3 regions of the Streptomyces sp. MI02-7b genome follow, and region 2 is predicted to be linked to each of the others. Evidence: riboswitches for the same ligand, from Rfam matches in the RefSeq annotation. Region 2 holds a riboswitch; each other region holds the start of a gene.

The links. Region 2 has a riboswitch for cyclic di-AMP ahead of PV364_RS05720 (NlpC/P60 family protein). Riboswitches for the same ligand answer to the same signal wherever they lie in the genome.
Region 1: another riboswitch for cyclic di-AMP. It lies ahead of PV364_RS08520 (M23 family metallopeptidase); the one in region 2 lies ahead of PV364_RS05720 (NlpC/P60 family protein).
Region 3: another riboswitch for cyclic di-AMP. It lies ahead of PV364_RS04240 (transglycosylase family protein); the one in region 2 lies ahead of PV364_RS05720 (NlpC/P60 family protein).

Annotation. Positions count from the first base shown of each region.
Region 1 covers NZ_JARAWX010000004.1:355,789-363,075, forward strand. The annotation lists gene PV364_RS08505 (GNAT family N-acetyltransferase) at 1-376, opposite strand, end outside; gene PV364_RS08510 (HPr family phosphocarrier protein) at 506-787, shown strand; gene PV364_RS08515 (GntR family transcriptional regulator) at 988-1,680, opposite strand; gene PV364_RS08520 (M23 family metallopeptidase) at 1,953-2,726, opposite strand; cyclic di-AMP (ydaO/yuaA leader) riboswitch at 2,741-2,905, opposite strand; gene PV364_RS08525 (class I SAM-dependent methyltransferase) at 3,205-4,056, shown strand; gene PV364_RS08530 (M16 family metallopeptidase) at 4,134-5,504, opposite strand; gene PV364_RS08535 (pitrilysin family protein) at 5,522-6,874, opposite strand; gene PV364_RS08540 (DNA topoisomerase IV subunit A) at 7,080-7,287, shown strand, end outside.
Region 2 covers NZ_JARAWX010000003.1:222,764-230,050, forward strand. The annotation lists gene PV364_RS05705 (response regulator transcription factor) at 1-148, shown strand, start outside; gene PV364_RS05710 (NlpC/P60 family protein) at 193-1,266, opposite strand; gene PV364_RS05715 (hypothetical protein) at 1,607-1,960, shown strand; gene PV364_RS05720 (NlpC/P60 family protein) at 1,986-3,119, opposite strand; cyclic di-AMP (ydaO/yuaA leader) riboswitch at 3,127-3,290, opposite strand; gene pcrA (DNA helicase PcrA) at 3,542-5,977, shown strand; gene PV364_RS05730 (M23 family metallopeptidase) at 6,047-7,287, opposite strand, start outside.
Region 3 covers NZ_JARAWX010000002.1:443,226-450,512, forward strand. The annotation lists gene PV364_RS04215 (D-arabinono-1,4-lactone oxidase) at 1-119, opposite strand, end outside; gene PV364_RS04220 (peptidylprolyl isomerase) at 336-833, opposite strand; gene PV364_RS04225 (GNAT family protein) at 931-1,569, shown strand; gene PV364_RS04230 (aldo/keto reductase) at 1,610-2,617, opposite strand; gene PV364_RS04235 (hypothetical protein) at 2,820-2,951, opposite strand; cyclic di-AMP (ydaO/yuaA leader) riboswitch at 3,284-3,493, shown strand; gene PV364_RS04240 (transglycosylase family protein) at 3,498-4,631, shown strand; gene PV364_RS04245 (SAM-dependent methyltransferase) at 4,835-5,650, shown strand; gene PV364_RS04250 (putative bifunctional diguanylate cyclase/phosphodiesterase) at 5,653-7,287, shown strand, end outside.

The DNA.
Region 1 (7,287 bases), on a different contig from region 2:
CCAGCAGCGCGGAGGCGACGCCGCGGCCCTGGTGGGCGTCCTGGACGAGGAAGGCGACCTCGGCCTCGTCGGTCTCCGTGCGGTCGTAGCGGACGGTCGCGATGAACTCGCCGCCGACGAGGGCCGCCAGCCCCACCCGGTCGCGGTAGTCGTGGTGGGTGAAGCGGTGCACGTCCCGGTCGGACAGGCGCGGGTAGGGCGCGAAGAAGCGGTAGTACTTCGACTCGTCCGAGACCTGCTCGTAGAAGCTGACCAGCCGGCCCGCGTCGTCGGGCCTGATGGGCCGGACGTGGGCGATCCCGCCGTCGCGCAGGACGATGTCCGCCTCCCAGTGGACCGGGTACTCACGCTCTTCCGTGGGCGGCGGGCTCGTCATGGGGCCAGCGTACGGCCATCGGGGGACGCGGGATCGGTGCGACCATGTCAGGGACGGAAGGGACCGACCGGTGCGCCCGGCGTGGCAGACTGGTCTAGACCACCCTGGAACGACCCGAAGGACAACACCATGGCTGAGCGCCGCGTCACCGTCGGCTGGGCCGAGGGCCTCCACGCACGCCCCGCAGCGATCTTCGTCCGCGCCGCGACCGCCGTCGGCGTCCCCGTGACCATCGCCAAGGCCGACGGTGCCCCCGTCAACGCCGCCTCGATGCTCGCCGTGCTGAGCCTGGGCGCCGCGGGCGGCGAGGAGGTCGTCCTAGCCTCCGACGCCGAGGGCGCCGACGCCGCGCTCGACAGCCTGGCCAAGCTCGTGTCCGAGGGTCTGGAAGAGCTTCCCGAGACCGTCTGACCCGGTCGCCGGACCTGCGGGCCGGGGCCGCGAAATCCGACCGGATTTCGCGGCCCCGGCTATTTCGGCACTCGCCGAATTCTCCAGGCTCACGACGGAATCATGGGCGCAAAATACAGCGCACCCCTATTGTCTCAGTTGTATACGGCACTTCTGTTAAACGCGATCGCTCGTTTTGTGTACGGCATGTTTCCGATTCCTCACCCGGGGGGCGCGCCGCGGCCCGCGCGCTCCGGGCGGCGCAGCCGGTGCACCGAAGTGGCGCGCTCCACGTGGTCGGCCATCGCCGTGCGGGCGCGCTCGGCGTCCCCGCGGGCGACGGCGTCCACGACCGTTCCGTGCTCCTCCCAGGACTCCGCCGCGCGGCCCGGCGAGTCCACCGCGTACACCCAGGCGATCTTGTGCCGCAGCTGCGTCAGCAGCGCGACCAGCGTGGGACTCCCGGAAGCCTGCGCCAGCGTCTCGTGGAACCAGCCGTCCAGCGCCGGCAGATCGGACAACTGCCCCTGCGCGGAACGCTCCTGCCCGAGCCGCACCAACCCGCGCAGCACCTTGACGTGCGCCTCGGTGCGCCGCTGGGCGGCGCGCGCGGCACCCAGCGGCTCCAGCAGGCCGCGGATCTCCAGCAGGTCCGCGGCCTCCTGGTCGGTGGGCTCGGCCACGGACGCGCCGGCGTGCCTGCGGGTGCGGACGAAGCCCTCGGACTCCAGGGTCCGCAGCGCCTCGCGGACCGGGACCCGCGACACCCCGTAGCGCTTGGCGAGCTGCTCCTCGGTCAGCCGGGTGCCCGGCGCGAAGTGCCCGCTGATGATGTCGTCACGGATCGCCGTGCACACCGCCTGGGCCGAAATCCGGCGCTCCGCGCCGCCCGTCCCGTTCACGTCCGGTCCCACATCGCCGGTTTCCTCTCCTTGCCTGCCGACGGCTGCCGCTTAATTACCGCGTAACGCAGATGCCGGCGTTTCTGTGGCGACTCTATTCCAGCACGCCGTCGATTCCGGCGGCGGTCCTGAATTCATGGAGCGTTTTTGGACACAGCTCCGGGCATGCCGAAGGCCCCGGCGGGGGGAGCCGGGGCCTTCGGGTGGGGGGAGGGAGGTGGACCGGGCGGCCGCGAAGGCCGGGAAGACCGGAAAGACCGGCAAGACCAGGAAGACCGGAAAGGTCAGAAGAGGACGCCGTGGGAGCGCAGATACGCCACCGGGTCCACGTCGGAGCCGTACGCAGGGGTGGTCCGGGCCTCGAAGTGCAGGTGCGGGCCGGTCACATTGCCCGTGGCGCCCGACAGGCCGATCCGCGTGCCGGCGGAGACCGTCTGGCCAACCGAGACGCCGATCGAGGACAGGTGGCCGTACTGGGTGTACATGCCGTCCGCGTGCCGGATCACGACGTTGTTGCCGTAACTGCCGCCCCATCCGGCCTCGACGACCGTGCCGGCGCCGGCGGCGTGCACCGGGGTGCCGACGGCCGCCTGGAAGTCCACGCCCGTGTGGTAGCCGGACGACCACAGGCTGCTGGTCGCGTGGTACGGGGTGCCGATGGCGCCGTGCACCGGCAGCATCCAGGAGGTCAGGGACGTGCGGGCGCGGGAGCGCGAGGCGTGCGCGGCGCCGTCGCGGGCCGCGGCCCGGACACGGGCCCTGGCGGCGGCCGCGGCCTCCTTCGCGGCCCTGGCGGCCGCGGCCTTCTTGGCGGCCCGCACCTTCGCCACGTGCGCGACGTGTGCCGCGTGCCGCTTCTTCGCCGCCGAGACCGCCGCCCTGTGCTGGGCTTCCGCCTGCTCGGCGAGGCGGGCCGCCATGTCGCCGCTGACGGCGGCGCACTTGGCGAACGCGGACCGCTCGGCCTCCGCGGCCTGCGCGGAGGCGGTGAGCGTGCCGGCGGTGACGGCGGTGAGCGCGGCGGCGCAGGCGACGGTGGTACGTATGGTGAACGCCATGGGCAGGCGGAGATCCTTTCCTTCCTTCTCGCCTACCGGGTTAGCTGACGGGTTCGGAGCAGGAAGGTCTCCTACGGGCGCCCCGGTCAGGGACGGGCCCGATTCACCCCAGGGGACGACTCACATGGGTCCCCGGCTCCCCAGGCTCACGCCCGACGGGGACTCGGCGATCGTTGCTCCGGTGCCGCGGGAGGCGGCTGATTCCGCCGGACAACCCGAGGACGCTAACCGCGCCCCCGCGGCCGTTCCAAAAAAATCCGGCCTTTTGTGCGGGATGCCACACCGGCCCCCAACCGGTCCCAACCGCCCCCTGGATGACAAAACCGCAGTTCCCCGCACGTCCCGAGCCCCCCACTGCCGCTCCCGTCCACCCGCCCGGCCGACGGCCGGCCACCGCCCCCGGACACGTGACCGGAGTCACCCTCCGGGTCCGCCGGAGGGACGCCGGGGCGCGCGTCCCCCTGCGTAGGGTCCCCGCGTGACCACGACATCAGGGGCGACGACGCCCGCCACCCGCACCGCCGAGGATTTCCTGCGCGCCTTCCACGACCGGAACCCCGGCCTCCAGTCGGCCGGGGTCGAGGGGGCCCTCACCCGGGACGGGCGCACGACCCACCAGGTGCTGGCCGAGCACATCCGCGGTGCCCGCCGCGTCCTGGACCTGGGCTGCGCGGACGGCGCGCTCCTGGAGTTGCTCGCCGGGCACGGGGCCGGGGTCCTGGCCGGCATCGACCTGTCGGAGGGCGAACTGGCCCTCGCCCGTCGGCGGCCCGGGCTGGCGGGCGCCGATCTGCGGCAGGGGCGCGCCCAGGAGCTGCCCTTCGCCGACGGCTCCTTCGACGCCGTGGTGTCGCACATGGCGCTCATGCTCATGTCGGACCCCGACCAGGTGTGCGCCGAGGCGGCGAGGGTGCTCGCCCCGGGCGGCGCACTGGCCGTCGCCGTCGGCGGCGGCCCCGTCCCCGGCGAGGGAGTGGACCTCTTCCTGACGCTGGCCGTGCCGCACTTCAAGGCGGCTGCGCCCGAGCGTCGCCTGCCGCGGCTCGGCGACCGCAGGACGCGCGGGCGGGAGGGGCTGGACGCGCTCCTGGGACCGCTCGGGTTCGCGCCGGTGTCGTGGCGGACCGTGGTCATCGGCATGGACGGCACGCCCTTGGAGGTCTGGTCCGCACTGACCTCGACGTACTACGACATGGAGGTCCTCGGCGAGGAGCCGACAGCCGACCTGCGCGCCGAGTTCCTCGGCCGCGCGGCCGCCCTGGCCGGCCCCGACGGGCGGCTCCCGTGCGGCATGAGGATCAACATGGCCGCCACACGGCTCGCACCCTGAGTCCGCGCCCGCGGGTGACAGCACGCGGCCCCGGCCGCCGCAGGGGCGTCCGGGGCCGCGGTGCGGGCGGGCGGTCGTCAGGCGCCCGTGACGACCGTCACGGGGCCGATGCCGAGGTCGCGGACCGGGTCGCCGATCGCGGTGGCGTCACCGACCAGCACGACCACGAGCCGGTCCAGCGGGAACGCGGCCACGGCCGCGGCCGTGGCCTCGACGGTGCCGGTGGCCGCCAGGCGCTCGTACAGCCGCGCCTGGAAGTCGTCGGGCAGGAACTGCTCGACCTGGTCGGCGAAGGTGCCGGCGACGGCCGAGGCCGTCTCGTAGCGCAGCGGCGCGACGCCCACGAGGTTCTGGACGGCGACGTCCCGCTCCTCGTCGGTGAGGCCCTCCGCCGCCAGGGTGCGCAGCACCTGCCAGGTGTCGGCCAGCGCGGGCGCGGTGACGTCGGTCGCCACCGAGCCGCTGATGCCGAGCAGCGAGACACCGGTTCCCTCCGGCGTGGAGAGCAGGACCTGCCCGAAGGCGCGGACGCCGTAGGTGTAGCCCTTCTCCTCCCGCAGCACGCGGTCCAGGCGCGAGGTCAGCGTGCCGCCGAGGCAGTACGTGCCGAGCACCTGGGCCGCCCAGACCGGGTCGTGCCGGTCCGAGCCGGTACGACCGATGAGCACCTGGGTCTGCACCGAGCCGGGCCGGTCGACGATGATCACGCGGGCGGTGTCGTCCGCGGTGATCGCGGGCAGCGGGCGGCGCTCGGCGGGCTTGCCGCTCCACTCCCCCAGGGTGCTGCCGAGCAGCGCGTCGAGGTCGATCCCGGTGAGGTCGCCGACCACGACCGCGGTCGCGGTGGACGGCCGTACGTGCGCGTCGTAGAAGGCGCGGACGGACGCCGCGTCGATCCGGGCGACGGTCTCCTCCGAGCCCTGGCGGGGCCGGGAGCAGCGCATTTCGGCGGGGAAGAGCTCCTTGGACAGCGCCATGGCGGCCCGCCGCGCCGGGTTGGCGAGCTCGTGGGGGATCTCGTCGAGGCGGTTGCCGACCAGGCGCTCGATCTCGCTCTCCGGGAACGCCGGGGCGCGCAGCGCGTCGGCGATCAGGCCGAGGGCCTTGTCGAGGCGCGAGGCGGGGACCTCCAGCGAGACCCGGACGCCGGGGTGGTCGGCGTGCGCGTCGAGGGTGGCGCCGCAGCGCTCCATCTCGGCGGCGAACTCCTCCGCGGTGAGCTTGTCGGTGCCCTCCGACAGGGCGCGGGCCATGATCGTGGCGACGCCGTCCAGGCCCTCGGGCTCGGCGTCGAGCGGCGCCGCGAGCAGCACCTCGACGGCGACGACCTTCTGGCCGGGGCGATGGCTGCGCAGCACGGTCAGCCCGTTGGGCAGCTGGGACCGCTCGGGGGCCGGGAAGTCCCAGGGCTTGGGCTCCCCCGGCCGGGGCTGCGGGTGGAACGTCATGGTGCTGTGGACGTCGGTCACTGGTCCGCGCCCTCCTCGTCCTCGTCGAAGTCCTCGCCGGAGGCCGCCGCGGAGCCCGTGGGCTCGTAGACGAGCACGGCCCGGTTGTCCGGCCGCAGCGTGGCCGCGGCGACGTCACGCACCTCGTCGGCGGTGACCTCCAGGACCCGCTTGACCGCGGTCAGCGCCAGCTGCGGGCTGCCGAACAGCACGCTGTAGCGGCACAGTTCGTCGGCCCGGCCGCCGACCGTGGCCAGCCGGTCCAGCCATTCGCGCTCCAGCTGGGCCTGGGCCCGCTCCATCTCCTCCGGTGTCGGGCCCTCTTCGGCGAAGCGGGCCAGCTCCTCGTCGACGGCGGCCTCGATGTCGGGCACCTCGACCCCGCTGGAGGTCTTCACGTCCAGCCAGCCGAGCGAGGGTGCCCCGGCCAGCCGCAGCAGGCCGAAGCCGGCCGCGACCGCGCTGCGGTCCCGGCGGACCAGCCGGTTGTGGAGCCGGGAGGACTCCCCGCCGCCGAGGATCGTGAGTGCCAGGTCGGCGGCGTCGGCCTCGCGGGTGCCGTCCTTCGGCAGCCGGTAGGCGGCCATGAGGGCACGGGAGGGTACGTCCTCCTCGACGACCTCGCGGAGTTGCCCGCCGATCACTCCAGGGAGTGAACCGTCGCGCGGCGCCGGCTTGCCGTCGTGGGACGCGATGGTGCCGAAGTACTTCTCGATCCAGGCGAGCGTCTGCTCCGGGTCGATGTCGCCGACCACCGCGAGGACGGCGTTGTTCGGGGCGTAGTACGTCCGGAAGAAGGCGCGCGCGTCCTCCAGGGAGGCGGCGTCCAGGTCGGCCATCGAGCCGATGGGCGTGTGGTGGTACGGGTGCCCGTCGGGGTACGCCATGGCGGTCAGCCGCTCGAACGCCGTGCCGTAGGGCACATTGTCGTACCGCTGACGGCGCTCGTTCTTCACCACGTCGCGCTGGTTGTCCAGGCTCTCCTGGTCCAGCGCGGACAGCAGGCTGCCCATGCGGTCGGCCTCGAGCCACAGGGCCAGCTCCAACTGGTGGGCCGGCATGGTCTCGAAGTAGTTGGTCCGCTCGAAGCTCGTGGTGCCGTTGAGCGAGCCGCCTGCGGCCTGGACCAGTTCGAAGTGGCCGTTGCCCTTGACGTTCGCCGATCCCTGGAACATCAAGTGCTCGAAGAGGTGGGCGAGTCCGGTACGGCCCTTCACCTCGTGACGGGAACCGACGTCGTACCAGAGGCAGACCGCGGCGACCGGGGTGAGGTGGTCCTCGGAGAGCACCACACGCAGGCCGTTGGCCAGGCGGTGCTCGGTCGCGGTGAGGCCGCCGGATTCTGCCTCCGGCGTGGCCGTGTGACCCATGGGCAAGCTGTCCTTCCCGTCGCGTACTCGTTGTTTCGTGCCTAGACCTGCCACTCTAGGCAGCGGACAAACAGCCTGCGAAGTTCCCGTCACCGGCGCGCAGGAGCCGGGGGGTGGTCCGGGCTGTCGGCGGGGCGGTCCACAATGGTCCGCGTCAGTCACGTGTCCACACCCGATGAGGTCCAGCCGAAGGAGCAGCGCCCTGATGGCCCGCCGCACCACGAAGACCCCGCCGCCGGACGATTTCGAGGAGCGGATCCTCGACATCGACGTCGTCGACGAGATGCAGGGGTCCTTCCTCGAGTACGCCTACTCGGTCATCTACTCGCGTGCGCTTCCCGACGCCCGCGACGGGCTCAAGCCGGTGCACCGCCGCATCGTGTACCAGATGAACGAGATGGGGCTGCGTCCCG
Region 2 (7,287 bases):
CCGCGGCTACGCCTACAAGGAAGTGGCCAAGCAGCTCTACATCTCCGTCAAGACGGTCGAGTCGCACGTCTCGGCGGTGCTGCGCAAGCTCCAGCTCTCCAACCGGCACGAGCTCACCCGCTGGGCCACCGCGCGCCGGCTGGTCTGAGCGGCGGGGACCACGCGGGGATCGGGCGGGGATCGGACGAGGGCTCACGCGGGCCGGGTGGCTCCCGCGAAGGGCATCTGGTCGACGGGGGCGATCTTCACCACGTCGCCGGTGCGCGGGGCGTGGATCATCATGCCGTTGCCGATGTACAGCCCGACGTGGCTGATCCCCGAGTAGAAGAAGACCAGGTCGCCGGGCTCCAGTTCGGAGCGGGAGATCCGGTTGCCGGCGTTGATCTGGGTGTACGTCGTGCGCGGCAGCTCCACCCCGGCGGACCGCCAGGCGGCCTGCGTGAAGCCCGAGCAGTCGTACGACGACGGGCCGGTGGCGCCCCAGACATAGGGCAGGCCGAGGGAGTCGTACGCGAAGGAGACGGCGCGCGCGGCGCGGGCGTTGGGGGCCACCGCGGGCGCCAGCGCCGACCGTGAGCCCGCGGCGACCGCGCGGCCGGCCCGGTACCCGGAGCGGGTCGCGCCCTGGCCGCCGTCCGCCAGGACGGCGGCGCGCTGGCCCGCCGTGAGCCCGTCCAGCAGGCGCTGCGCGGCGGCCAGGCGCTCCTGCACCGTGCGCTTGTGGCGGGCCAGTTCGGCGCGGGACCGGCGCAGCTCGCCGAGCTCGGTCCCGGCCTCCGTGCGCAACTGCTCGATCTCGCGCCGCTGGGAGCCGAGAGCGTGCAGCGCGGCGTTCTGACGGCTGCTCATGCGGTCCAGCAGCCCGGCCCGTTCGAGGTACTGGTCGGGCGAGGAGGCCAGGGCGAGCTGCATCGCGGGATCCACACCGCCGCTGCGGTACTGGGCGGTGGCGATCGACCCGAGTCCGTCGCGGGTGCGGTTGAGGCGCTCGGTCCTGCGGGCGAGTTCGTCCTGCAGGTCGTCGATCCGGTGCTGGACCGTGCCGGCCTTCTCCTTCGCCCCGTTGTACCGCTCGGTGGCCTCCTCGGCCTCCTGGTAGAGCCGGTCGACGCGGGCCTTGGCCTCGGAGGTGGTCAGCCGGGGTTCGGCGTGCCCGGTCTCACCGAACATCGTCACCGAGGCCGCTCCCGCGATGGCGAGGGTGGCGGCCGTGCGCGCGGTGGAGCCGGTGAGGGTGCGCTCCTTGGGCTTTCTGTGCGACGCCACGCGCCGTCACTCCTTCCGAGCTGCCGGACTTGCTGCCCGCGGTCCGGCGGCGGACGGACGGGGAGCCGCGCCGCCGCCGGACCTTCGGCGGGGGTGGCCGATGCCGACGACGAGTCCCGCCGGCAGTGGGGATCGGCCACCTGGGGCAGGACGCTAAACCTGTGCGTCGCCGGAGGGCGGTGGAGTGTGCGGGACTGGTCCGATTCGGCCGCTACCTGATCCCCGATGACCGCTGTTCGACGGGTGACCTGGTCACTCGCGGTCCGGCCGTGACCGATGTACCGGAAGAGGCCCACCTCGGTGCCGAGTGCTGATACGGGCGTGGCTAGGGTCCTGAGCCGTGGACGTACTCATCAACCTCGTCGTCGGCCTGCACATCATCGGCATCGCCGCCCTGCTCGGCGGCTTCCTCACCCAGATGAAGGCGGTGGGCCGCGGCGAGGCGCGCTTCGTGCCGGGCATGCTGCACGGGGCGCTCACCATGCTGGTCACCGGGGCGCTGCTGGTCGGCCTCGACCAGGCCGACGACCAGCCGGTGAACACACTCAAGATCGGCGTGAAGCTGGCCTTCCTGGTGGTCGTCCTCGGCCTGGTCTACGTCAAGCGCGACGACGAGAAGGTGTCGGCGGCGGCCTTCGGCACCGTGGGTGCGCTGACCACCGCCAACATCTTCATCGCGGTGCTCTGGACCTGAGTCCCTCAGCGGGGAGGCGGGGGACTCAGGCCATCCGGGCGTAGCCGTAGATCGGCATCTCGGTGATCGGGGCGATCTTCACCACGGTGCCCGTGTGGGGCGCGTGGATCATCTGCCCGCCGCCGATGTAGAGGCCGACGTGGGTCACGTCCGAGTAGAAGAAGACAAGGTCGCCGGGTTGCAGCTGGTCCGCGGTGACGCGGGTGCCGAAGTCGACCTGGTCGTAGGTGGTGCGGGGGATGGAGACGCCCGCGGCGGCCCAGGCGCCCTGGGTCAGGCCGGAGCAGTCGAAGGAGTTGGGGCCGGTGGCCCCGTACACGTAGGGCTTGCCGATCTGGGCGCGGGCGAAGTCGATCGCCTTCTCGGCCTTGGCGGCGTAGCTGCCCGACGCCGTCGAGGTCGTGGTCGAACCGCCCCCCGCGACCGAGGTGCCCCCGGCCGCCTTCCGCGCCGCCTCCTCCTTGGCGGCGATGGCACGGGCCTTGTCGGCGGCCTCCTGCTCGCGCTTCTTCTCCAGGGCGGCCAGCCGCGCCTTCTCCTGGGCGGTCAGCGTGTTGAGCAGTCGCTGCGCGGCGGCCAGCTTCTCCTTGACCGCCCTCTTCTCCGTGGCCAGCCGCGTCTGCGCCTCGGTGAGCTTCTGCAGGCTCTGGACGGCCTCCGTGCGCTTCTGCGTGGTCGCCTCCTGCTGCGTGCGGAAGGCCTCCATCGCGTGCTCCTGGCGCTCGGACAGGCGGTCCATCAGGTGCGCCTGGTCCAGGAACTGCTGCGGGTCCGAGGTGAGCAGGAAGGTCGTCGTGCCGTCCAGGCCGCCGCCGCGGTACTGGGCGGAGGCGTACTCGCCGATCGTGCGGCGGGCGTCGTTGAGGGTCTGCGTCTTGCGGGCCACCTGGTCGAGCAGCCGGTCGGCCTGCGTCCGCTGCCTGTCGGTCTGCTCCTTGGCGCCGTTGTAGCGCTCCGTGGCCGCCTCGGCCTGGTGGTACAGGGCGTCCACCTTGGCCTTGACCTCGGTGATGGAGGGCTTGTCGGGGGAGGCGGGTGCCGCGCTGGCGCTCTCACCGAGGAGGGTGACGGTCGCCAGAGCGGCGGTCGTGAGCCCCACGGCCGTGCGCGGGCCGGGGACGGTGAGCATGCGGGGGCGCGGCTTGCGGTGCGTCGCCAAGTCGGACGGCTCCTTCCGTGGACCGCCTACCGGGTTAGCTGTCGGGTTCGGGCTTCGGAAGGCCGCCCTACGGTCGTCCGGGCACACGCGCGGTGCGCCCGTACGGACCGATTCACCCCAAAGTGGTGGGTCCCCGGCTCCGGCGGTCGCCGGACTCAGCGGAGGCGGCCGTGACGGCTCGGTCGCCGCCGTTCGGTGCGGACCGCCTGAGGGGGCACGCTAGTCAACTGGGGTGGCTCCTGGGAAGGCTGGTGTTCGAATTGTCCGCAATCATTTCGTGACCTTTACGCATCCGGGCCGTTGCCCGCCCCTCCGGTGGTAATGCGGCGGCCCCTCCGGCAGGCGCCACCACCCCTCCCGCGTCCGCGGGCTCCCGGAAGCGGCGCACCGGTGTCGGTCCCACCGCCTAGACTCGGGAGGCGATGAGCAGCCTCTTTGACGACAGCTTCCTGGCCGGCTTCGAACCGAGGGAGGAGCACCCGCCGCCGCCCCCCGAGGAGGAGGCCGAGGCGGTTCCGCACGACCTCTTCGAGGGGCGCTTCGACGCGCCCGCGGACCGGGACGCGTACTACCGGGACGGCGCGCCGCGCCCCGCCGTCGACCCCGCCGCACTGCTGGAGGGACTCAACGAGCAGCAGCGCGCAGCCGTCGAGCACACCGGCTCCCCGCTGCTCATCGTCGCGGGCGCAGGCTCCGGCAAGACCCGGGTGCTCACCCACCGCATCGCCCACCTGCTGGGCGCCCGCAAGGTGCACCCCGGCCAGATCCTGGCGATCACCTTCACCAACAAGGCCGCCGGCGAGATGAAGGAGCGCGTCGAGCAACTCGTCGGTCCGCGCGCCAATGTGATGTGGGTCTCCACCTTCCACAGCGCCTGCGTCCGCATCCTGCGCCGGGAGTCCAAGAAGCTCGGCTTCACCTCCAGCTTCTCCATCTACGACGCGGCCGACTCCAAGCGCCTGATGGCGCTGGTCTGCCGCGACCTGGACCTGGACCCCAAGCAGTTCCCGCCGAAGTCCTTCAGTGCCAAGGTCTCCAACCTCAAGAACGAGCTCATCGACGAGGAGACCTTCGCCGACCAGGCGGAGAACCCCTTCGAGAAGAAGCTCGCCGAGGCCTACGCGATGTACCAGTCGCGGCTGCGCGAGGCCAACGCGCTCGACTTCGACGACATCATCATGACCACGGTCAACCTGCTCCAGGTCTTCCCGGACGTCGCCGAGCACTACCGGCGCCGCTTCCGCCACGTCCTGGTCGACGAGTACCAGGACACCAACCACGCCCAGTACACCCTGGTGCGCGAACTGGTCGGGACCGGGGAGGCGGAGGAGGGCGGCGAGGGGCCGGCCGAGCTGTGCGTGGTCGGGGACGCCGACCAGAGCATCTACGCCTTCCGCGGCGCCACCATCCGCAACATCCTCCAGTTCGAGGAGGACTACCCCCAGGCGCGCACGATCCTGCTGGAGCAGAACTACCGCTCCACCCAGAACATCCTGACCGCCGCCAACGCGGTCATCGAGCGCAACGCATCCCGCCGCCCCAAGAACCTGTGGACGGAGGCCGGCCAGGGCCCGGTCATCACCGGCTACGTCGCCGACCAGGAGCACGACGAGGCGCAGTTCATCGCCGACGAGATCGACCGGCTCACCGACGCGGGCGACGCGCGGCCCGGCGAGGTCGCGGTCTTCTACCGCACCAACGCGCAGTCCCGTGTCTTCGAAGAGGTCTTCATCCGCGTCGGCCTGCCCTACAAGGTCGTCGGCGGAGTCCGCTTCTACGAGCGCAAGGAGGTCCGGGACGTCCTGGCCTATCTGCGCGTGCTCGCCAACCCCGAGGACACCGTCCCGCTGCGCCGCATCCTCAACGTCCCCAAGCGCGGCATCGGCGAGCGCGCCGAGGCGATGATCGACGCCCTGGCCTCGCGCGAGCGGATCTCCTTCCCCGCGGCGCTGCGCCGGGTCGACGAGGCCTTCGGCATGGCCGCCCGCTCGGTCAACGCCGTCAAGCGCTTCAACGAGCTGCTGGAGGAGCTGCGCACGGTCGTCGACTCCGGCGCCGGCCCCGCCACCGTCCTGGAGGCGGTGCTGGAGCGCACGGGCTACCTGGCCGAGCTCCAGGCATCCACCGACCCGCAGGACGAGACCCGCGTCGAGAACCTCCAGGAACTCGCGGCGGTGGCCCTGGAGTTCGAGCAGGAGCGCACCGAGGAGGAACCCGGCACGCTCGCCGAGTTCCTGGAGCGCGTCGCTCTCGTCGCGGACTCCGACCAGATCCCGGACGACGAGGAGGGGGGCGGCGTCATAACGCTGATGACCCTCCACACCGCCAAGGGCCTGGAGTTCCCGGTGGTCTTCCTGACCGGCATGGAGGACGGGGTCTTCCCGCACATGCGCGCGCTCGGCCAGACCAAGGAGCTGGAGGAGGAGCGCCGGCTCGCCTACGTCGGCATCACGCGGGCGCGGCAGCGGCTGTACGTGACGCGGGCGAGCATGCGCAGCGCGTGGGGCCAGCCGTCGTACAACCCGCCCTCGCGCTTCCTGGAGGAGATCCCGGAATCGCTCATCGAGTGGCGGCGCACGGGGTCCTCCCCGGCACCATCCGCCTCGGTGTCAGCGGCGGCCTCGATGCTGTCGCGGTCCTCGTCCAAGGGCGGCCCGTCCGGCTTCGCCACCCGGCGCACCCAGGACCGGCCGGTCATCGCGCTGACGGTGGGGGACCGGGTCAACCACGACACGTTCGGGCTGGGCACGGTCGTCTCGGTCGACGGCAGCGGTGAGAAGGCCAAGGCCACCATCGACTTCGGCGACGAGCGGCCGAAGGTGCTGCTGCTGCGCTACGCCCCGGTGGAGAAGCTCTAGCGGGCCGGGATGCCGGTGCGGCTTCCGGCGAGGGAGCCGCACGGCGTCCGAGGTCTTGCGGGAGGGGGCTCAGCGCGGGTCGAGGCCGTGCTTGAGCAGCCACGGCAGCGGGTCGATCGCCGAGCCGCCCGCGGGGCGCACCTCGAAGTGCAGGTGCGGTCCGGTGGAGTTGCCGGAATTGCCGGAATAGGCGATGACCTCACCGGCCTTGACGCTGCCCCAGCGGATCTTGGTGCTGCTCAGATGGCAGTACCAGGTCTCCGTGCCGTCCGGCGCGGTCACTATCGCCATGTTGCCGTAGGCGCTGTTCCACTGCGTGCGGACGGTGCCGTCGGTCGCGGCCATCACGGGGGTGCCGTAACTGACCGGGAAGTCGATGCCCGTGTGGACCGACATCCAGTTGACGCCCGCCTGGCCGAAGTACGCGCTCAGACCGTGCTCGGTCACCGGGAGCAGGAACTTGGGGCGCAGCGCCTCCTTGCGGGCCGCCTCCTGCGCCTTCTTCTTCCGCTCCGCGGCCTGGCGCTCCTTGATGTCCAGCCGCTCCTGGGTGCGGCTGGCACGGGAGGCGAAGTCGTCGACGTCCCGGTTCACCCCGGCCAGCTGCTGGTCGAGCTTGGTGGTGGGGGTCTTGGCACCGACGATGCCGTCCGCCTGCGTCGTGCTGGTGTCGCCCTCTTCTGTGGTGACGGTCACGGCGGCGGCGCAGGCCGCGACGCCCATGACGGCGACGGAGGGAACGGCGACGGTCAGCAGCGCCGAGCGGCGGGCCGGGCGGCGCCGGCGGCTGCCGGCGCGGGGGCGCGGGAGGACGGGTGCGCCGTCCGGGTCCGCGTCGTACCCGGCGTCGTCGGCGTCGTGCGCGGAGTCGTACTCCTCCGGCTCGGCGCCGTGCGGGCCATCGCCGTGGAGGTCATCGCCGTGGAGGTCGTGGCCCGCGGCGTCGTGCCCGTCGAACGCGTAGGCGTCCTCGCCGTCGGCCCAGTCCTCGATGCCGGTCCCGTGGGGACCGGCCTCCGGCTCGCGGGCGTGGGGCACGTACGCCTGGGCCTCGTGCGGGAGGGTTTCGTGGGTGAGCGGCTCGTGCGGGAGCGCCGGCTCCGGCTCCTGGTACTCGTACACCGGGGCGTGCTCGTATGCCGGGTAGTCGTACGTCTCGGCCGCGGGCTGTGCGTACCAGGTGCCCGTGGCCGCCGCGGCGGGGTCGCCGTAACCGGCGGTGGGGTCCGGGGGCTGCCAGTAGCCGGTCGCGGTGGTGTCCCACGAGCCGGTGGCCTGGGTGCCGGTGTCGTACGCGGGGTAACCCTGGC
Region 3 (7,287 bases), on a different contig from region 2:
AGCGGCCGGATGCGCTCGGAGCGGGCCACGATCTCCTGCAGTGCGCCGACGGACTCCGGGCTGTGGAGCCGCCGCGCGTGGAAGGCGATGTTGCCGCCCCAGTTCCTCTCCGCGGACATCGTGGTCGTTCCTTTCCGTCGTACGGCGCCCGGCGTGCCGCCAGGCGCCCGGACTGGTCGGCGCGCGCACCAGCGGTGAGCAGCGCCGATGGGGATCGTACGCCGCCCGCGGTTCGGCCGGGACGGGGGCCGGTCGCGGACCGGGACCGGGAAAGCCGGGCGCCCGGCACCGGAGGCCGCGCGGGGCGGCCCGGGTGCCGGGCGGCGGGACGTGGGTCAGGCGACGGTGCCGGACTTCGCGATCTCGATGCGGGCACTGGTGGTGCCGCTGCGCGAGCCGAGCGACTCGATCTTCTTGACCACGTCCATGCCCTCGACGACCTCGCCGAAGACGACGTGCTTGTTGTCCAGCCAGTCGGTGACGATGGTCGTGATGAAGAACTGCGAGCCGTTGGTGTTCGGGCCCGCGTTGGCCATCGACAGCTGGCCCGGCTTGGTGTGCTTGAGCTGGAAGTTCTCGTCGGCGAACTTGGCGCCGTAGATGCTCTTGCCGCCGGTGCCGTTGCCGGCGGTGAAGTCACCGCCCTGGAGCATGAAGTCCGGGATGACGCGGTGGAAGTGCGAGCCCTCGTAGCCGAAGCCGTTCTCGCCGGTGGCGAGCTCGCGGAAGTTCCGCGCGGTCTTGGGCACCACGTCGTCGAAGAGGGTGAAGACGATCCGTCCGGCGGGCTCGCCGTCGATCGTGATGTCGAAGTACACGTCGTTGTTGCTCATGCCGACATTTTCACATCCCCGCTCGCCACTCCCGACCGCGCCCCGCGCGGGACACGCAGTTGACCAGCCGCGCGGCGGTGCGCATAGCATCCGGGGCATGCCGGAAACCGTGACCTTGCGAGGCGGGTACGTCCGCCTGGAGCCGCTCACCGCGGACCACGCGGACGGGCTGCTGCGCGCCGCCCAGGAGTCCCGCGACACCTATGGATTCACCTTGGTGCCGGACGACCTGCCCGCGATGGAGCGGTACATCCAGGGGGCACTGGCGGACCAGGCCACCGGCGCCGCTCTCCCGTTCGCCGTGGTCGACATCGCGCGCGACACCCTGATCGGCTCGACGCGCTTCCTGGACCTCGACTACTGGACCGCCACGCCGGCCCGGCCCGCGGGGCGCACCGCACCGCGCCCGGACGGGGTGCCCACGGTCGCCGAGATCGGCAGCACCTGGCTGTCCGCCTCCGCCCAGCGCACCCCCAGCAACACCGAGGCCAAGCTCCTGCTGCTCACGCACGCCTTCGAGACCTGGGGCGTGCTGCGCGTCACGCTCAAGACCGATGCCCGCAACGCCCGCTCGCGCGCCGCGATCGAGCGCATCGGCGGACGCTTCGAGGGCGTCCGCCGCGCGCACGTTCCCGCGACCGACGGCACCGTGCGCGACAGCGCGTACTACTCCGTCCTCCAGGACGAGTGGCCCGGCGTCAGGGCGGCTCTGGAGGAGCGTCTCCGGAGGTCCTGACGGCGGCCAGGACCTCCGGGGCGGCCGAGGCCCGGGGGACCTACGGGATCTCGACGCCGGCCTGCGCCGACAGGCGGTCGATCTCGGTGAGTTCGGCCTCGGTGAGGGGCGCGGCGTCGAGGGCGGCGAGGTTCTGGTCGAGCTGGGCCACGCTGCTCGCGCCGATGAGGACGGAGACGACGCGCGGGTCGCGCAGGACCCAGGTGAGGGCCAGCTGCGCGAGGGTCTGGCCGCGTTCGCCGGCAAGCTTGTTGAGGGCGTGGAGCAGCGTGAGCTTCTCGTCGGTGAGGGCGTCGCGCTTGAGGAAGTGGCCGAGGGCCATACGGGAGTCCGCGGGGACGCCGTCGAGGTAACGGTCGGTCAGCTGGCCCTGGGCGAGGGGTGAGTAGGCGATCAGGGCGGTCTCGGTCTCGCCGACGGCGTCGAGGACGCCGGCCTCGGGGCTTCGCTGCAGGAGGCTGTAGGCGGCCTGGTGGATCAGCAGCGGGGTGCCGAGCTCGCGCAGGATCTCGGTGGCCCGGCGGTGGGCGTCCGCGGGGTAGTTGGAGATGCCGGCGTACAGCGCCTTGCCCTGGCGGACCGCGGTGTCCAGGGCGCCCATGGTCTCCTCCAGGGGCGTGTCGGGGTCGAAGCGGTGGGAGTAGAAGACGTCGACGTAGTCCAGGCCCATGCGGCCGAGGGACTGGTCGAGCGAGGCCAGCATGTACTTGCGGCTGCCCCACTCGCCGTACGGACCGGGCCACATGTCGTAGCCCGCCTTGCTGGCGATGAACAGCTCGTCGCGGTACGGGCGCAGGTCCTGGGCGAAGAGGGTGCCGAAGTTGGCCTCGGCCGAGCCGGCGGGCGGCCCGTAGTTGTTGGCGAGGTCGAGGTGGACGACCCCGCGGTCGACGGCACGGCGCAGCACGGCGCGCTGGGTCTCCAGCGGCGAGGTGTCGCCGAAGTTGTGCCACAGGCCCAGGGAGACGGCGGGGAGCAGGACCCCGCTGCGGCCGGTGCGGCGGTACTGCATCGAGGCGTAGCGGTCTTCGGCGGCGAGGTAGGGCACGCGGGGGCTCCCGGTCGAGGTGTCGATGTAAGAAAATGTTCGGGATTGGGAGGCTACCCCTGGGGCTTGGCCGTGTCACCCGGGTTCCGGACCGTCCCCTGCCCCTGCCCGCGGGGCAGGTCGGACCGCCCGGGAGGTGCCGCCGGACGCGGGGTCGGCCCGTGCCTTCGCGGTGCGGCCGAGCGCGGAGCGAGAGCCGCGGTCACCGGTCCCGGAGGGCGGCGACGCCGTCGGGAATCGACGCGGGCCGGTCGTCGGTTGTCCTGCTGGACACGACGACGTGTGCGGGCGCCACGACGCCTTCCTGGAAGGCGGGTTGGAACGCCCATGTCATGCCTTATCCGGCATCGAAGGTCGTAAGCGGACATATGTATCCACAGTGCATGCGTAGGCAATAGGCACGTGATGGGTGTCACGCGGCGAACACGCTCCGGCAGGTTTGAACCACCGAGCGTCGATTTATCTTCCCCGTATTCACCGCCTGTGCAATGCCGTTCGCCCGGGGTCATTATTTCGCCTACGCAGAGCGGACACTTCTCACGTAACGTCACGGAATTCATTGATCGACTTGCCGGTCCGGGATTGCTGTGATTCGGGACCTTGCCGGGGCGCGATTGCGTCGTCTAGCTTCCAAGTCCCGCAGGCCGGATGCCGGCGGGAATTCTTCCGAGTGGAACGCCTAATCCTGCCGCCACTCGTAAGCCGGATGACAAGACCGCACGGCAGGAGCGGGGGACCCAGGTAAGTGCCGTTCCGTGTCACGGGACGGCTTGGGGTGAAGTCGCAGCGACGTGCCTTTAGTCGGCATGCCTCGAAGCGGCCGGGCATCTCCAGCCCGAACCCGACAGCTCACCTCGTAGGCGTCGGAGAGGAATTCCCCATGCCCGCAAAGGGAAAGCACCGTCGTCAGCGGACCAATCGATTCGTCCGTCTCGGCGCATTCGCCGGCACCACGAGTGCCGCGATCGCCCTCCCGGTCGTCGGCGCCACCGGCGCCCATGCCGCACCGGTGAGCGTCTGGGACAAGGTCGCCAGCTGCGAGAGCACCAACAACTGGGCCATCAACACCGGTAACGGTTTCTACGGCGGGCTGCAGTTCACCCAGAGCACCTGGGCCGGTTTCGGCGGGACCAAGTACGCCGCGCGTGCGGACCTCGCCACCAAGTCCGAGCAGATCGCCGTCGCCGAGAAGGTGCTGGCCGTCCAGGGCCCGCAGGCCTGGCCGGTGTGCGGCCCCAGGGCCGGTCTGACCAAGGCGATGGCCGACACGTCGGCCACCCCGGAGAGCGTCGCCGGTACCGGTACCACCACCCCCAAGCCCGCCACCCCCGCCACCCCGGCGAAGGACACGCAGGCCTCCAAGCCCGCCACCGGCGACACCTACAAGGTCGTCGTCGGCGACACCCTCTCCAGGATCGCCGACGCCCAGGACGTGACCGGCGGCTGGCACGAGCTCTACGCGGCCAACCGGTCCGTCATCGGCGCCGACCCCAACCTGATCCGCCCCGGACAGGTCCTGGCGCTGAGCGGCAAGGCCACGGTCGCGCTCCCGGACAAGCCCGCCGCGAGCACGCCCGCCCCGGCCAAGCCCTCCTCCTCGTCCGCCTCCGGCTACACGGCCCCGCTGGACCACGTCACCCTGGGCACCCCGTACCACCAGGCGGGTTCCATGTGGTCGAAGGGCTACCACACCGGTGTCGACTTCATCGCCTCCACCGGTACCAAGGTGAAGGCGATCGCGTCCGGCACCGTGGTCTCCGCGGGCTGGGGCGGCTCCTACGGCAACCAGGTCGTCATCAAGCACGCCGACGGCAAGTACTCGCAGTACGCCCACATGTCCTCGCTGTCGGTCTCGGCCGGCCAGACCGTCTCCGAGGGCCAGCAGCTGGGCCTGTCGGGCGCCACTGGCAACGTCACCGGCCCGCACCTGCACTTCGAGGTGCGCACCACCGCGTCGTTCGGTTCCGACATCGACCCGCTGGCCTACCTGCGCGCGCACGGCGTCAGCATCTGAGCCCACTGATCACCCGTCATCCGGCGGTAGCATGTGCCCTGTTCCCCGCATTCCGGGGGCAGGGCACTTGCCGTTGGCGAGTGACCGAAACGGATCGAATATTTCCATTTCTGGTTTCCTCTCGAACGAACGATCAGTAGCCTCTGAGCCACGCGGCCGTCCGCACGGCCCGCTGTCCTGATCCCGACGAGCTGGAGTCGTTGATGGAGCGTCCTGCCTGGGCCCCCCACGGAATCGACCTGTCCGTGCCGAGCGTGTCCCGCATCTACGACTACTACCTGGGCGGCTCGCACAACTTCGAGGTCGACCGGGAGGCGGGGCGACGGGCGATCGAGGCCTTCCCGGGCCTGCCCAAGATCATGCAGGCCAATCGCGCCTTCATGCGCAGGGCCGTGCGCTTCGCGGTGAACGAGGGCGTCACCCAGTTCCTCGACATCGGCTCCGGCATCCCCACCTTCGGCAACGTCCACGAGGTCGCCCAGGCCGCGAGCCCCGGCGCCCGCGTGCTCTACGTCGACAACGATCCGGTCGCGGTCGCGCACAGCCGCGCCGTGCTGGACGGCAAAGAGGACGCCGTGGTCGTCGCCGCCGACCTGCGGTCCCCGCGCGACATCCTGGACAGCGAGGAGGCCGGCCGGATGCTGGACCTGGACCGTCCGGTGGCGCTGCTGCTGGTGGCCGTCCTGCACTTCCTCGAGGACGCCGACGATCCGGCCAAGGCCGTCGCCGAACTGCGCGACGCCCTCGCTCCGGGCAGCCTGCTGGTCCTCACCCACGCCTCCATGGAGGGCGGCCCGCGCCGGCCCGAGGAGGGCGAGGGGGTGCAGAACGTCTACCGCAGCGCCAGTTCACCCTTGATCATGCGGTCACGGGACGAGGTGGAGACGTTCTTCGACGGCTTCGACCTCGTCGAACCCGGTCTGGTCCCGGCACCGCTGTGGCGGCCGGACGGCGCGGACGACGACGAGCCCGACCCGGTCGTCTTCAGCGGGTTCGCGGGCGTCGGCCGCAAGGCGTGACCGTGGCCACGGAACCCGACCCGGAACCGGACCCGGAGTCCGCCGACAGCCTGCGGCGCTTCGCGATCATCTGGAGCCGGGCGATCTATCCGGCCACCGCCACCTCCATGACCCGCGGCGAGTTCGAGGAGTACCTGCTCCCGCTCGCCGCGCGGCTGGAGGCGGCCCTGCACGCCCAGCCCTTCGACCCGCGCGCCGGTGCGGAGATCGGCGCGGCGCTGGTGGCCGCGCACTGCACGGACCCCGAGTCGCTGCCCCGCATCCTCGGCGTCGTGGACGCCTACCTGCTGCTGTACTCGCCGCTGGACCCGTCGCTGCCGGCCGACGAGGGCCGCACCCGCTCCGCCCGGCTGCAGCACTGGATGGCCTCCGGCTACGCGCGCGCCCTGCAGGAGCGGACCAGGACCGAGCAGGAGGCGCTGTCCCGGGCCGCGCTGGCCGCCCGCATCGCCGTCGAACAGGCCCTCCACGAGAGCGAGGTGCGGTTCCGCGCCGTCTTCCAGGGCGCCTCCATAGGCATCGGCATCGCCGACATGGAAGGCCGCATCCTCGACGTCAACGACGCCCTCACCGCCATGTTCGGCGGCATGGAACGCCGCATCCTCAGCAGGAACGTCTACGACTGGGTGCACCCGGAGGACGCCCCCGAGGTCTGGGAGATGCAGCGCCAGCTCAACCGGGGCGAACGCGACCGCTACAGCGTGGAGAAGGCGTACTACCGCCCCGACGGCACCGCCCTGTGGACCAATCTGACGGTCTCCCTGCTCCGCGACCACGCCGGCGTCCCGCAGTACATGCTCGCGCTCACCGAGGACATCACCGAGGAACGCCTGCTCAACGAGCGCCTGCGGTACGAGGCGACACACGACGCGCTCACCGGGCTGGCCAACCGGAACCTGTTCTTCGAGCGCCTGGAGCAGGTGCTCGGAGGCCCGGACGGCTCGCGCGTCGGGGTCTGCTACCTCGACCTCGACGGGTTCAAGGACGTCAACGACAGCCTCGGCCACGCGGTCGGCGACCGGCTGCTGGTGGCCGTGGCCGAGCGGCTGAAGGCCTGCGTCACCTCGTCCGACCAGCTCGTCGCCCGGATCGGCGGCGACGAGTTCGCCGCGCTCGTGGTCAACCCGGCGAGCCGCGCGGACGTCACCGGCCTCGCCGACCTCGTGCTCGCCGCGCTCGCCGACCCCATCCGCGTCGACGACCGCGAACTGTCCGTGCGGTGCAGCATCGGCATCGTCGAGGGCCAGGCCGGCAGCCTCGGCCCGGCCGAGGTGCTGCGCAGCGCCGACATCACCATGTACCGCGCCAAGGCCGCGGGCGGGAACCGCTTCGAGCTCGCCGACCCCGACTCCGACGCCCGCGCCATCACCCGGCACGGACTCACCAACCGGCTGCCCATCGCCCTGGAGCGCGGTGAGTTCTTCATCGAGTACCAGCCGCTGGTCCGGCTCGCGGACGGCAGCGTGCGCGGCGCGGAGGCGCTGGTGCGCTGGTGCCACCCGGTGCACGGGGTGCTCGGTCCCGACCGGTTCATCCCGCTGGCGGAGAGCACCGGGCTGATCGTGCCGCTCGGCCACTGGGTGCTGGAACAGGCCGCCTGGCAGGCCCGCGACTGGCAGTTCCCGCGCAGCGACGGC